2 regions of the Pantoea jilinensis genome follow, and region 2 is predicted to be linked to the other one. Evidence: predicted binding sites of a transcription regulator. Region 2 holds the regulator's gene; the other holds the start of a gene.

Region 1 (7,388 bases), 450 kb from region 2:
ACCAGCTTCTGCGCTTCTGCTTCATCCATTCCCGGCAGGTGAATATTCAGCGTCGCTTCGATGCCAAAGCCGTTGGGGATCGGGCCGATACCTACTTCACCTTCAATCCACGCATCTTTTGGCATCGCGATTTTGTCGCGACCCGCAACAAACTTCATCGCACCGATGAAGCAGGCAGAATAGCCCGCCGCAAACAGCTGCTCAGGGTTGGTCACTTCGCCGCCTGCACCGCCCATTTCTTTTGGCACGCCCAGTTTAACGTCCAGTACACCGTCAGAAGAGGTTGCACGACCATCACGACCACCGGTAGCTTTGGCTTTGGCGCGGTAAACCACTTGTTCTAAAGACATGACATTTCTCCGTTACACTATTTAATCGCCTGCTACTTATTTAACCGTAATCAGGCGGTGAGGTTCAACGGGTGCAATGCACCCGTCGGCAATATTTATCGTGACTGAATCAGGTTATCACGCAATCCATCAAGCTGTAATTTCAGCGCCAGCAGGGCATCATCGTCACAGGCAGTGGCACATTTAACCGCTTCAGGAATGGCTTCAGCCTTAACGCGCAGCGCACGGCCAGCCTCGGTCAGTGTTACTGCAACCTGCCGTTCATCCTGACGGGTACGCTGCCGGTTAATCAGACCCGCGCTTTCCAGTCGCTTCAGCAGTGGCGTTAATGTTGCCGAGTCTAAAAAAAGCTGCTCGCCAATCTCTGACACCGTAACATCATCTTTCTGCCACAACACCAGCATCACCAGATATTGTGGATAGGTAATGTCGAGCTGGCTCAGCAACTGGCGATACACTTTATTCATTGCCAGATTGGCAGAATAAAGCGCAAAGCAGAGTTGCTGATCGACCAACAGTGGCATCGTTTTCACTTTTTTGTCATCTTGATCACAGTTCATGGTATTCAATATATATAGCGCGCTAGATAATTGCAAGCAAACTTTTAGTCAGGGGTAAAAGCATGCTGGATTCACTGGAAGAACAGGCGCGTCGATTCGCCACCGAGGCACATGCCACTGCCGGTCAGCGCCGCAAATATACCGATGAGCCTTATATTGTTCATCCGGCCGCGGTGGTGGAACTGGTGCGCAGCGTCAGCCATGACGAGGCATTGTTAGCGGCAGCCTGGCTGCACGATACCGTAGAAGATACCTCCACGACCCAGAGCGATATCGAAGCCCACTTTGGCGCGCGCGTGGCCAGCCTGGTGGAGATGCTGACCGATAGCGCACCGGCTACGGCGAAAAATCGGGCGGCCCGGAAGCTTGCGCACTTTCGCCATACGGCCAGCGCCAGTCCTGAGGCCCAGACTATCAAGCTGGCGGACATCATCGACAATACCCGCGCGATTGTACGTTTTGATCCTGACTTTGCGCGGGTCTACCTGGTGGAAAAGCAGATACAGATTGCGTTGCTGAAGCAGGGCGATGCACAGTTGTGGCAGCAGGCTTCGACGATCATAGAAAGCGGGCTTGCCCGGTTGCGGGAGCCGCCCTACAGCGTGCCGGAGAGCTGGTTTGTCAAACAGGCCGCTAAATACAGCATAAAACACGCATAAAAAAACCCGCCAGCGGCGGGTGTTTTCATGATGCCTGATTATTCAAGCAACTGGCGTCCCAGATAGGGATTGGCCTGTAATAACTTCATCAGTTTCTGCGCCGTCGCGGATGGACGGGTACGCCGGGCTTCCCAGCTTTTCACGGAAGATACGCTCACGCCCATCACTTTAGCAAACTCATCAACCTGCATGCCGGTCATTTCGCGCAGACGCTGTGGCTCTGGCTGGGCGGGTTGCTGACGCTGAATAAGTAACTCGGCGGCGCGATCATCACGTGTCAAAACAATCTGCTCAAGGCTGCTGAGCAATTCAAACATCGGGTCTTTTAATTCCATAGAGAACTCCTTAAAAACTCACTATGAAGCACGTGAAAGTAGAGAGGTACGAGCCTGAAGTCAGGACTCTGAAACCGGGCCTGTTCAGGCTGGATCCCGCAAGGGTTTGTTTTTGTTATGAGAAAAACCATTACGGGACACAGCCTGCGGTGCACTGCTTATAAAGGTGTCAGAACAATGCAACAAATGCCGGGAGACTAAGTATGGATAGAGACCTGACTATTTGCCGCGCAATTTATAATTATTTTTTTAACTAACGTTTGCCGAAAACGCTCCAGCGCTTCTAACCTGCTGAGGCGGTTGATTTTTGCGCCTGCACAGCGGGCAAAAAAATCAAATGGTGTTTGCTATTTATGTGGATGCCATCAAGCTTTTGGCGGGCACATTCTCATTTCTGTGAGGCATTACACCTCTTCAGGTAGTGATTGCAAAATATACGCCAATGGTTTACTTCATGAACACTTATATTCACAGTTCTGATTAATTTAAGAATAGTCCTGGTTTGCCCCTGAGCCCTGGCGCGCGGCGGCTCACAGCGACGTGCGGAGAAATCTTTTATTCTGAACGCCGCCATATCGTCAGCGAAATCAACAGTCACTCTAACGAAACGGCAGATGCCTCATGCCGGTGCAGTCAGCGGTCCTTAATCGCGCTGATGCGCGCTAAAAGTGCAGCCTTGTGATTGCGCACTCATGACGGGTAAAAAGAGACCTGCCACCTGAAAGGATGAAGAGCGATGCGTGAAACAGATTTTGACGTCGGATACCCTTCTCATCGCGTACCGATGATGGGACGCAATGCCGTGGCGACCTCACAACCGCTGGCGGCGCAGGCGGGCTTACGGATGCTGCAGCAGGGCGGAAATGCTGTAGATGCCGCTGTCGCTACCGCCATCGCCTTAACTGTGCTGGAGCCAACCGGAAACGGCATCGGCAGCGATGCGTTTGCCATTGTCTGGGACGGCAGCGAGCTGCATGGATTAAACGCCTCAGGCCGTTCGCCCGCCGCGTGGCATCCTGAGCGCTTCGCCGGTTTGAGTGCAATGCCAGAAACCGGCTGGGAGTCCGTTACCGTCCCGGGTGCCGTCTCGGCGTGGGTCACGCTGGCGCAGCGCTTCGGGACCCTACCGCTGACCACACTGGCGCAACCCGCAATTGACTATGCGCGCAACGGTTTTCCGGTATCACCGCTGATTGGTCAGCTGTGGCAGCGAGGCTATGACAAGCTGCGGGATCAGCCTGGCTTCATCGACTGCTTTGCGCCGCAGGGCCGTCCACCCCGTGCGGGCGAGTTATTCCGCAATCCGGCTCAGGCCCGGACCCTGCAGACGATCGCTGAGACACAGGGTGAAAGTTTTTATCGCGGTGCACTGGCGCAGAAGATGACAGCCTTTGCCCGTGAACATGGCGCGGCGCTGACGCTGGACGATTTGAAAAACCATCGCGCCGACTGGGTTACCCTGCTGTCACATCCGTTTGCCGGGAGATCGGTGCAGGAGTTGCCGCCTAACGGTCAGGGCATTGCGACATTGATTGCGCTCGGCATTCTGGAAGCGTGGGAGATCAACCGTTATGCGCCTGATTCGCCGCAGTGGCTGCATCTTTCCATTGAGGCGATGAAACTGGCACTGGTTGATCTGGAGCGTTATGTCACCGATGAAGATCATCTCGAGTTCCCGGCAGCGTTACTGCTGAGTAAAGAGTATATCCGCCAGCGGGCAGCGTTGATTGATCCTGACAAAGCGGGAGACTTCCGCTTTGGATCACCGCAGCAGAGCGGCACGGTGTATGTTGCGACGGCTGATGCCAGCGGTATGATGGTCTCATTCATTCAGTCTAACTACATGGGCTTTGGCTCCGGCGTGGTGGTGCCCGACACCGGCATCAGCCTGCAGAACCGTGGGGCGGGCTTTTCACTCGATCCAGACCATCCTAACGTGGTGGCAGGCGGTAAGCGCCCTTTTCACACCATCATCCCGGCCTTTGCGCTGGATGAGCAGGGTCAGCCGCTGATGGCGTTTGGTGTGATGGGTGGCCCGATGCAGGCGCAGGGTCATGTCCAGCTGGCGCTGCGAATTATGCTGCACCGCCAGAATCCGCAGGCTGCGATTGATGCGCCGCGCTGGCGGGTGGTACAGGGACGCGAGGTGGTGTTTGAATCGACACTCGATCGCAATACCCTGAGCACGCTGCGCCGCATGGGGCACAATGTGGTACTGGAAGATCCCCTGAGCAATTACAACTTTGGTGGCGCGCAGGCGATAGTGCGCGATCCGCAGGGTTTCTATATTGCAGCCAGCGAGAGTCGCAAAGATGGTCAGGCGGTGGTGTTTTAAGGCTGCAGCCGTGATCGCCATACCGCTAAACTGACGTTCAGGTTAACGCATGATGGCAGGAAACGTATCGCGCTCTGACGTGCGGGCGATCCCGTTGTATCACCGGCGTTTAAGAAAGCCTCTGCTTCACAGGCGGTTTCACATTGTGCCGTGACGGCGGTTTGTTCTATTCTTTAGGCCATTCCTACCTGGACATCAGACAGTACTACCGACAGGAGTTGACCCAATGGCTTCAGGACTTACACGCCTTATGGCACGCGGCGGCATTATGCTCGCTGGCGCGCTCATCGTGCTGCAACTCACCGCATGCGGTGACAAAGAAGGCGAGCAGCGTAAAGCATTTATTGATTTCCTCCAGAATACCGTGATGCGCAGTGGCGAGCATCTCCCTAGCCTCAGCGAAAACCAGAAGCAAAGCTTTGGCAACTTCGCCAGCGATTACGCCATCATGTACGGCTTTTCGCAGCAGGCGAACAAAGCCGTTGAACAGGGGATGCGTCCGGTGGTGGATGAACTGTCTGCCATTCGCGTTCCGCAGGATTATCTCAGCCGTCGTGATTCCCTGCGTCAGGCCACGAGCGCACTGGTCATTGTTACCCAGCAGATTGAGAGCGCAAAAATGCAGGCGGACAGCAGCAAAGCGGCCCTAAAGCAGACGGATGATCTGAAAAAAGTCTACGACACCGCCTATAACAAAGTGGTGACGGTACCCGCCAATCAGCTGATTCCGCTGCTGCCTAAACTTCAGGCGCTGAGCCAGGCTGCCGTGCAGACCGGCGAATTCCTGCAAACTCAGGGTACCCGCGTCAGCTTCAATGATGGCGGCGTGCAGTTCCCGACGCAGGATCAGGCTTCACAATACAACGCGATAATGAGCACGTTATCCGCGAATGCACAGGCGCTTCCTCAGGCACAAGCGGCCGTTCAGGGTGGCCTGCAGTAAATCTGCTTTATGGGCAGGCGTAGGTCGCCTGCCCGTCTCCACGCCTTTTCTAATCTCATCCGATAGCCTGTCGAATGAAGTGTGATCTGGCGCATTTTCGACCAAAAATAGTTTGTGATCTGAGTCACATTTATATAACAAACCCCCGCCCTTTTAGTGTGATCAAACTCACAGATAATCAGCTATCACGCGTAAAAACCAGGCAAAACAACACGTAACCGTTATAAAAATGTGATCAATGTCACGCTAATCACCCCTGCCACCACCCTTAATCAGTGATATAGATCACACTTTTCCCGCGTGCTACGCAGTGCCAAATTCGCGTGATAGAGTCCGCGTGCATACAGTAATACCACCGGCTGCGAGTCGGGGTGGCTAAACAAAAACAAACGCGCTCTCCTATTGCAGCGCGTCTCAATAAGGGGTGGGTTTATGTCCTCATCAGTGAAGGTCAAAGTACAGAGCTTTGGTCGCTTTCTGAGTAATATGGTGATGCCAAACATCGGGGCGTTCATCGCCTGGGGTATCATCACCGCGCTGTTTATTCCAACTGGCTGGATCCCGAACGAAACGCTGGCCAAACTGGTTGGCCCAATGATCACCTACCTGCTGCCACTGCTGATCGGTTTTACCGGTGGGCGTCTGGTGGGCGGCGATCGTGGCGGTGTGGTCGGTGCAATTACGACAATGGGTGTGATTGTCGGTGCGGATATGCCGATGTTCCTCGGTGCAATGATTGCCGGTCCACTGGGCGGCTGGGCAATTAAGTCGTTTGACCGGGCGATTGACGGCAAAATCAAAAGCGGCTTCGAGATGCTGGTTAACAACTTCTCGGCCGGTATTATCGGGATGATTCTGGCACTGCTGGCGTTCCTGGCGATTGGTCCGCTGGTAGAAGGTCTGTCACACATTCTCGCCGCAGGCGTGAATCTGATGGTGCAGAACAACCTGCTGCCGCTGACCTCAATCTTCGTGGAACCGGCAAAAATCCTGTTCCTGAACAACGCCATCAACCACGGGATCTTCTCACCGCTGGGTATCCAGCAAGCCAGTGAGGCGGGCAAGTCGATCTTCTTCCTGATCGAAGCCAACCCGGGTCCGGGTATGGGCGTGCTGATGGCCTACATGTTCTTTGGTCGTGGTAGTGCTAAACAGTCTGCAGGCGGTGCGGCAATTATCCACTTCCTTGGCGGCATCCATGAGATCTACTTCCCGTATGTGCTGATGGCGCCTCGCCTGCTGCTGGCGGTCATCCTGGGAGGCATGACGGGTGTCTTCACACTGACCGTGCTGAACGGTGGCCTGGTCTCGCCTGCTTCACCGGGTTCAATCCTGGCGGTGCTGGCGATGACACCAAAGGGTGCCTACTTTGCGAACATCGCTGCCATTGCTGCCGCTTTCGCCGTCTCCTTCGTAGTTTCCGCTATCCTGCTGAAAACCAGCAAGGTTAAAGAAGATGACGATATCGAAGCCGCGACTCAGCGCATGCATGAGATGAAAGCGCAGTCGAAAGGCCAGAGCGTGGCGGGTGCACCCGTCGCCAGCGATGCGATGAGCGTCGAGCTGCATCACGTGCGCAAAATTATCGTCGCCTGTGATGCCGGTATGGGCTCAAGCGCCATGGGTGCAGGTGTTCTGCGTAAGAAAGTGCAGGATGCAGGTCTGAGCAATGTGTCGGTGACGAATACCGCGATCAATGCCCTGCCAGGCGATGTCGATCTGGTGATTACCCATCGTGATCTGACAGAGCGTGCTATTCGCCAGGCTCCGCATGCGCAGCACATCTCGCTGAATAACTTCCTCGACAGTGCGCTCTACAGCACGCTGACCGAACGTCTGGTTGCCGCTAATCGCAGCGACGTGCATCGTCAAACGGTCACCACTGCGCTCTCTGACAGTTACGATGAAGGCAACGCACACCTGTTTAAACTGGGTGCAGATAACGTCTTCCTCGGCCTGACCGCCAGCAACAAAGAACAGGCGATTCGTTTTGCTGGTGAACAGCTGGTGAAAGGCGGTTATGTAGAGCCAGAATATGTTGACGCGATGCTGGCGCGTGAAAAACTGACGCCGACCTACCTCGGTGAGTCGATTGCGGTGCCGCACGGGACCGTTGAAGCGAAAGATCGCGTGCTGAAAACTGGCGTGGTGTTCTGTCAGTATCCGGCAGGCGTCCTGTTTGGCGAAGAGCCAGACGACGTCGCGC
Region 2 (7,388 bases):
CACGCGACATACTGAATGCCGCCGCCGCTGAGGGCGTGATGGTGCTGGTTGCCGGCACCGACGTGATGCGTTTTGCGCCGTCACTGATTATCGAACCGGCCGATATCGAAGAGGGCATGCGCCGCTTCGCCACCGCCGTCGGCAAGGTGCTTAACGGCTAGGCTAGTTTTTACGTAAGCGTCTGATCAGCCAGCGGCCATGTTGTGGTCGCTGGTTCCATGCCAGTGAGGAGATGGTGTACATCACGCTCAGATGGTCAAGAATACGTCGCACATGCTGTTCCACCACCGTGACAGGTCCCTCACTGATGTTCTCAAGATCATCCAGCAGATTAACCTGTGAGCTTTCACCATCATATTCCAGCCGCTGCTGACACCGCTGTAGCGCGATTTCACAGGATTGCAGATAGCGTTCTGCCAGCGAGTCGGTCAGCATAGTGTGCTCCCGCGCCAGAATCGTTATGGCATTAATGTGCTCAACAATAAACTGACTGTGCGTGACCCAGAGCCGCATATCACTCAGATAGCGGGAGTTAAACGCGGGTTCCTGCATCGCCTGATTCAGCGAGTTAAACAGCGCATTGTGCGCCTGATTCACCTTCACGCGCTGATACGCCAGTTTCTCAGGTGACTGTTCGTTACCCAGCAACAATCTCAGTGCGTCCTGATCGGCTTCCAGCGCATCATGGGCGTTCTGTCGCAGTAAGCCACTCTGCCACTGCGGCCACAGCCACAGCATTCCGCCAAAGGCGATCAGACAGCCCATCAGCGTATCCATCAGTCGCGGCAGCAGAAACTGCGCGCCATTCAGCGACAGCAATTGCAGCGAGTAAACCGCCGTGACCGTAAAGCCAATCATTGACCAGCCATAGAACTGGCGCGTAAAGCGATAGCTGATAAAGGTTATTGCCAGCATGATCAGCAGCACCAGCGACTCCGGTACCGCCAGCCGCAACGTGGCGGCCGCAATCACCAGACCGGCAAAGGTGCCCAGCGCACGGTGCTGGATGCGAACACGCGTAGCGCTGTAACCGTTCTGGCTGACGAACATGATGGTCATCAGGATCCAGTAAGGTTTGGGGATGTTGAAGAACAGCGCCAGTGCACTGCCCAGCATCAGCATTACCGCAAAGCGTCCGGCGGTGCGCAGCGCTGACGAGCGAAAAGAGAGATAACTGCGCAGCGCCGGTAACAGCGGCAGACGGCGCTGACGATCCGCCATCAGATCACGCTGATACAGCGGTTTCTGCGTGCGCAGCACCCGCGCAATGCGGTTGAAGTGGTAAAGACAGAAGTTACCCACCGGATTGTCGGGATGCTGATGGGCGATCTTCTCCAGCGCGCCAAGCTGTTTGTCCATCGCAAAGCGATCGGGTAGCTGATGATAAAGGATGTTATCCGCCAGCACCCGTAGCCGGGCCGAAATGGTTTTGGCATTCCAGCGGATCACCGCTTCGGCATGGCTCTGTTCGACCAGCTTCTGCACCTCTTCCGGCCGATGCAGACTAACCGAGATGTGTTCCTGCAGATCCAGCGCCACCTGAAAGGCGCGCGTCAGCCGCTTATGGCTGTGATCGCGGCTTGCCGACAGCATGTGCATCTGCTGATAGCAGGTGTTAATCAGATCGACCACTTTCTGCTGACGCGCCAGCAGCGGCGGCAGTGCCTTTTCCGGGTCGGTCAGCTGCGTCAGCAGGGTGTATTTGGCGTCGCAGTAGTTAGCCAGCTCGCGGTAGATCAGGCTGAGGCTTTCGCGCATCGGCTGCTCTTTCCACAGCCAGAACCAGAACCAGTTAAACAGCCCATACCAGAGCGTGCCGCCGATGTAGAGCAGCGGGGTAACATAGATGGGCATGCGGCCAATGAGGCTCAGGGTAAAAATGGCGGCGATAAGCGTGCCGGGCAGCAGACGACCATGCAGCGGGCTGATCTCACCCGTCACGCCGAGCAGCAGGGGCATGGCGAACAGGATGAGCGGCAGCGGAATGGCATGCAGGGTGAGCCACTGAATCAGGAAGCTGCCGAGGGCAAACAGGCTGCCACCCACAATCAGGCGTTTGAAAAAGCGTTTATGCGGGGTATCCAGACCGGCAATATTGCAGCAGGCAGGCACTAACGAGAACAGCAGACCTTTTTGCAGGTCGCCAGCCAGCCAGCCCAGCGCGACGGGCAGACAAAGCACCAGCGTTTGCCGCAAGGCGTAGTTGACTTCAGGATGGTAAATAATTCGACGCCACATCGGCCCAACACAAACAATAACGGCGTGATGTTGCCATCACGCCGTGGGTGACAGGAATTAGCGGGTGCCGTAAACGACGATGGTTTTGCCGTGTGCGGAGATCAGGTTCTGATCTTCCAGCATCTTCAAAATACGGCCCACGGTTTCGCGTGAACAACCCACAATCTGGCCAATTTCCTGACGAGTGATTTTAATTTGCATGCCGTCGGGATGCGTCATGGCATCTGGCTGCTTCGCCAGGTTGAGCAGGGTCTGTGCAATGCGTCCGGTGACGTCGAGGAAAGCGAGGTTACCCACTTTTTCAGACGTGACCTGCAGGCGACGCGCCATCTGCGAGGAGAGTCGCATCAGGATGTCGGGATTAACCTGAATCAGCTGACGGAATTTCTTGTAAGAAATCTCCGCCACTTCGCACGCGCTTTTCGCACGTACCCAGGCGCTGCGCTCCTGGCCTTCTTCGAACAGGCCAAGCTCACCAATGAAATCGCCCTGATTCAGGTAGGAAAGAATCATCTCTTTGCCTTCTTCATCTTTAATCAGAACCGCGACGGAACCTTTCACGATGTAGTAAAGCGTTTCTGCTTTTTCACCTTGGTGAATCAGCGTACTTTTGGATGGATACTTGTGAATATGGCAATGGGACAGGAACCATTCGAGTGTAGGGTCTGTTTGCGGTTTGCCGAGAACCATTCGCTATTATCCTCTGTTGTAATCGTGCCCAAAATACAGGGGGCAGTTTTCCCTGTCAGGCGGTGAAAGCTTCAAGCGTTTCCCTTTCAGGAAATTATTCGGGCCGCATCAGGCGCAGTGCGCATCATTCTTCCCGGCTTCGCCATCGGGTGACGAAAAATATTTTCAGCACTGTTTGTAGCACAGCTTTTGCCGACTGTCTTGTGTTGTCTCGCTTCAGCTACAGGCGGATTTCTCTGGATTGCTGTTTACCAGGCGAAAGCGTACTCTGGCGACAAAACAGCGTATTCCGGAGCAAAAATCATGCAGGCAAGAGTGAAGTGGGTAGAAGGACTGACATTCCTCGGAGAATCCTCATCCGGCCATCAGATACTGATGGATGGAAATTCGGGCGATAAAGCGCCCAGCCCAATGGAGATGGTGCTGATGGCGGCCGGCGGATGCAGCGCGATTGACGTGGTATCAATTCTGCAAAAAGGCCGTAACGATGTGGCTGATTGTGAAGTAAAACTGACCTCAGAACGTCGTGAAGAGGCGCCGCGAATCTTTACGCACATCAACCTGCATTTTATCGTGAGTGGTAAAGCGCTCCAGGATAAAGCGGTCTCACGCGCGGTGGATCTTTCTGCTGAAAAATATTGTTCGGTGGCCATCATGCTGGGTAAAGGCGTGACGATTACGCATAGCTATGAAGTGATTGAGCTGTAACAGGCTGAAGGGCATTTTAAAGTCGCGGGCCAATTCGGAGTCGGTCTGGTGTCGTGCCGTTCCTGCATAGAGAGTCCGCTTTAAGACTATGCCCGCGCTATTACGCACCTCATCCCTGAGGTGCGCCCATACCGGGCCAACGCTTTGCGTTGTTTAAAAACGCTCCCGGCGTTTTTGTCCCAGTCGCGGGACGCTTTCCTCTTCTGACCCTGTTCCCGGCGTGTTGAGCTTAGGTGTTGCTGTAAGATTCTTTGTCACCAGGTTTTTTCAGTGGCGACCTTTCTGAAAACGGATGTGGTTGCCGGACGTGAAGCGAAGGGAGCATATGCCTGTAGCAAAGCATAGCGGGCCAGGGATGGCCCGCGCTGAGCCTGCCAGGGATGGCGGTTTTGCGTCTTTGCGAAAGGTGTATGCTCCCTGAAGCCAGCTCAGCAGTAAGCCTTTCCCCGCAGAAATGCCAGTTTTACATCTTTGCGAAAGGCCTCTGCTCTCTGCGTTTTTTTTGCTGACCTCTTACTCTATCCGCTTACCTTCCATCAGCCGCTTCACCAGCGGACCCATGATCAGCTCCATCGCCAGACCCATTTTGCCGCCGGGCACGACCAGCGTATTGATGTGCGAGATAAACGAACCCTGCAGCATCGCCAGCAGGTAGGGGAAGTCGATATCTTCCAGCGCCTGGAAATGAATCACCACAAGGCTCTCATCCAGTGACGGAATGGCGCGGGCAGCGAACGGGTTTGAGGTGTCGACGGTCGGGACGCGCTGAAAGTTGATGTGGGTGCGCGAGAACTGTGGCGTGATGAAATTGATGTAATCTTCCATCGAACGCACCACGGAATCCATCACTGCTTCGCGTGAATGACCGCGCTCGCCGGTGTCGCGCACCAGCTTCTGAATCCACTCCAGGTTAACAATGGGCACAACGCCCACCAGCAAATCAACCTGTTCCGCCACGTTATGCTGCGCCGTCACCACGCCGCCGTGCAGTCCTTCATAGAACAGAATGTCAGTGTTCTGCGGCAGCGGCTGCCAGGGCGTAAAGGTGCCGGGCACCTGATTCCACGGTACGGCTTCATCGTAGGTGTGCAGATATTTACGCGACTGGCCCTGTCCGCTTTGACCATACTCTTTAAAGCTCTGCTCCAGCAGACCAAAGTCATTGGCTTCCGGGCCAAAGTAGCTGACGTGACGTCCTAAATCGCGCGCCTTACGAATCGCCATATCCATTTCAGGGCGGGTAAAGCGGTGAAAGCTGTCGCCTTCAAGCTCAGCAGCATGAAGATCGAGCTGCTGAAAGATTTTACGAAACGCGAGGCTGGTGGTGGTGGTTCCTGCACCGCTGGAACCGGTCACCGCGATAATGGGATGACGTGCAGACATAGAAAAGCTCCCTGTGAGGTCGGGCGATGAGCATTGTTATCATGAAATGATGCCGGGTGCATCAGCCACGAAATTCTTTGCGCGGCATGATATTGACCGATTCATGCAGTTCCGACCACACCAGCACCACTTCACCGGTTTCCAGCTGGCGTCGCACATCAGCTACCTTGTCCAGGAGGCTGCGTTCCTGCTCGCCATAGTCTGTGCCTTCACGCAGCACAAAGGTTTCAATCAGATTTTCAAGGGTCTCAGGTGAGACCTGTTGCCAGGGAATAATCACAAGATCAGTTATCCAGAAAAGGGGCGATCCACTGCGGGATGCGCTGTTCCAGCCACATTTCAGGCTGGCGTAGCGTTCCGCCGACAAAACCGACGTGGCCGCCGTAGGGTGTCAGTTGATAAGTAATAGTGGCAGATAATTGGCTGCTGTGCGGGATCACCTCATCACTCATAAAGGGATCGTCTTTGGCGTGGATAATCAGCAGCGGTTTCTCTGTGTGTTTCAGCCAGGGCATGGCGCTGGCACGATGATAGTAATCTGCTGCATCGACAAAACCGTGGGCGCGGGCTGTAATCGCATCATCAAAATCGCGCAGTCGCCGCATCGCTTTGAGCTGTGCCAGATTAACCGGCAGGGTGTCCGGCCAGGCATGCAGTTTGCGGCGGGCATTTTTCTTGAGCTGCGCCAGCAGGTAGTACTGATAGAAGCGCGAGAAGCCGCGTTCCAGTTTCACGCTGCACGGTTCCAGCAGCAGCGGGGCGGAGACAATCACGGCGGCATCTACCTCCGCTGCGGCACCCTGCTGGCCGAGCAGGCAGCCCAGCATGTTGCCGCCCAGCGAGAAACCCACGGCGGCGGTAGGCACATGACCCCAGCGGGTGCGCAGCCAGCGCAGGAAGAAGCGGGCATCTTCAGTTTCGCCGGAGTGATAGATGCGGTTCAGCCGGTTAGGTTCGCCGCTGCAGCCGCGAAAATGCATCACTACTGCCAGCCAGCCGCGTGCGCGGCAGATCGCCATCAGGCCATGAATATAGGGACTCTGAAAGCTGCCCTCCAGTCCATGAAACAGCACCACGCGCGGTTTATGCTGCGCCAGCTGCGGATCTTCGCTCCAGGCGAGATCGACGAAATCGCCATCGGGCAGATCGAGACGCTGCCAGTGAGGAGCGAAGGTGATACGGCGACGTAACAGGCGCGGCAGCATCGTCTGCAGATGCGCGTTACGCAGCGTGTCAGGTGGTCTGAACTGCTCGTTTTCCGGGCCGGTAAATTTCATGTGGTAAAAGCTTGTCTGTTCCATATCACACTGTTAGCTTCGATAAGTTTTTTATTGCAGGGTAAGGAGTACCCGATTGCCATGGAACTGAGTCTTTTCTTATCAATGTTGGGATTTCTGTGGGTCGCGGCCATTACGCCAGGCCCCAATAATATGTTACTCACCGCCTCGGGCGCTAATTTTGGCTTTCTGCGCACGATTCCGCTGATGATCGGCATCATGATCGGCATGCAGGTGATGCTGCTGATGGTGGCCTTTGGCGTAGGCGGTTTGATCCTGCTCTATCCCTCGCTGCATCTGATGCTGAAAATCGCCGGTAGCCTCTATCTGCTCTGGCTGGCGTGGAAGATAGCCACCGCCAGCTATGCAAAGCTGGAAACTGACCAGGCACCGGATGCGCCAATGCCGTTCTGGCAGGGCGGGCTGCTACAGCTGATCAACCCCAAAGCCTGGCTGATGGCGCTGGGCGCGGTCGCCAGCTTCAGTCTGGCCGGTGATGCGTATCGTCATTCCGTGATGGCCATAAGCGTCGGTATGTTTCTGGTTAATCTGGTGTCGGGCGTCATCTGGATGGGATTTGGCGCGATGATTGGTCGCATTCTGCGCAGTCGCCGCGCCTGGAGAATATTTAACCTCGCCATGGGGCTGCTGACCGCTGCCTGCGTGCTATTAATCTGGCACTGAGTCAGCTGGATGCGCGTTCAACGCGCGTCCAGGGCAGCACCTCACGCATCACCGGCGCGTTCGGGTTGCGGATCTTCTGCAGCAGCAGCTGCACACTGCGCGCGCCCAGTTGGTTCATCGGTTGCTCGATGGTGGTCAGTGGCGGATTGAGGCTGCGGGTAAACGACACACCATCAAACCCGACCACCGCCAGATCTTCCGGCACGCGCAGACCGGCTTCCAGCGCCGCATGCACCACGCCCACCGCCAGCACGTCTGACACCGCAAACACTGCGTCCGGCGGTTCCGGTAGCGCCATGAGTTCTCTCAGTGCCTGGCTGCCCGCCTCACAGGAGATCTCGTAGGTATAGGAGATGCCGGACCATGCATATCCCAGCTCCTCAATTGCCTGCCGGTAACCCTTTTCCC

The links. The regulator CRP, encoded in region 2, controls carbon source genes, mostly activating them, when cyclic AMP is high. The targets are predictions, from matches to a motif close to ATGTGANNNNNNTCACAT.
Region 1: KTJ90_RS18720 (PTS mannitol transporter subunit IICBA) is a predicted target of CRP. The motif match lies at 5,412-5,429, and genes of this name have one in related genera.

What each region holds. Positions count from the first base shown of each region.
Region 1 covers NZ_CP077746.1:3,983,896-3,991,283, forward strand. The annotation lists gene KTJ90_RS18690 (organic hydroperoxide resistance protein) at 1-350, opposite strand, end outside; gene KTJ90_RS18695 (MarR family winged helix-turn-helix transcriptional regulator) at 446-910, opposite strand; gene KTJ90_RS18700 (HD domain-containing protein) at 973-1,569, shown strand; gene KTJ90_RS18705 (HTH-type transcriptional regulator) at 1,608-1,904, opposite strand; gene KTJ90_RS18710 (gamma-glutamyltransferase family protein) at 2,641-4,239, shown strand; gene KTJ90_RS18715 (DUF3053 domain-containing protein) at 4,466-5,182, shown strand; gene KTJ90_RS18720 (PTS mannitol transporter subunit IICBA) at 5,615-7,388, shown strand, end outside.
Region 2 covers NZ_CP077746.1:419,411-426,798, forward strand. The annotation lists gene argD (bifunctional acetylornithine/succinyldiaminopimelate transaminase) at 1-161, shown strand, start outside; gene KTJ90_RS01920 (YccS/YhfK family putative transporter) at 163-2,238, opposite strand; gene crp (cAMP-activated global transcriptional regulator CRP) at 2,296-2,928, opposite strand; gene KTJ90_RS01930 (OsmC family protein) at 3,232-3,636, shown strand; gene KTJ90_RS01935 (phosphoribulokinase) at 4,150-5,019, opposite strand; gene KTJ90_RS01940 (YheU family protein) at 5,081-5,299, opposite strand; gene KTJ90_RS01945 (hydrolase) at 5,304-6,320, opposite strand; gene KTJ90_RS01950 (LysE family translocator) at 6,378-6,980, shown strand; gene KTJ90_RS01955 (LacI family DNA-binding transcriptional regulator) at 6,982-7,388, opposite strand, start outside.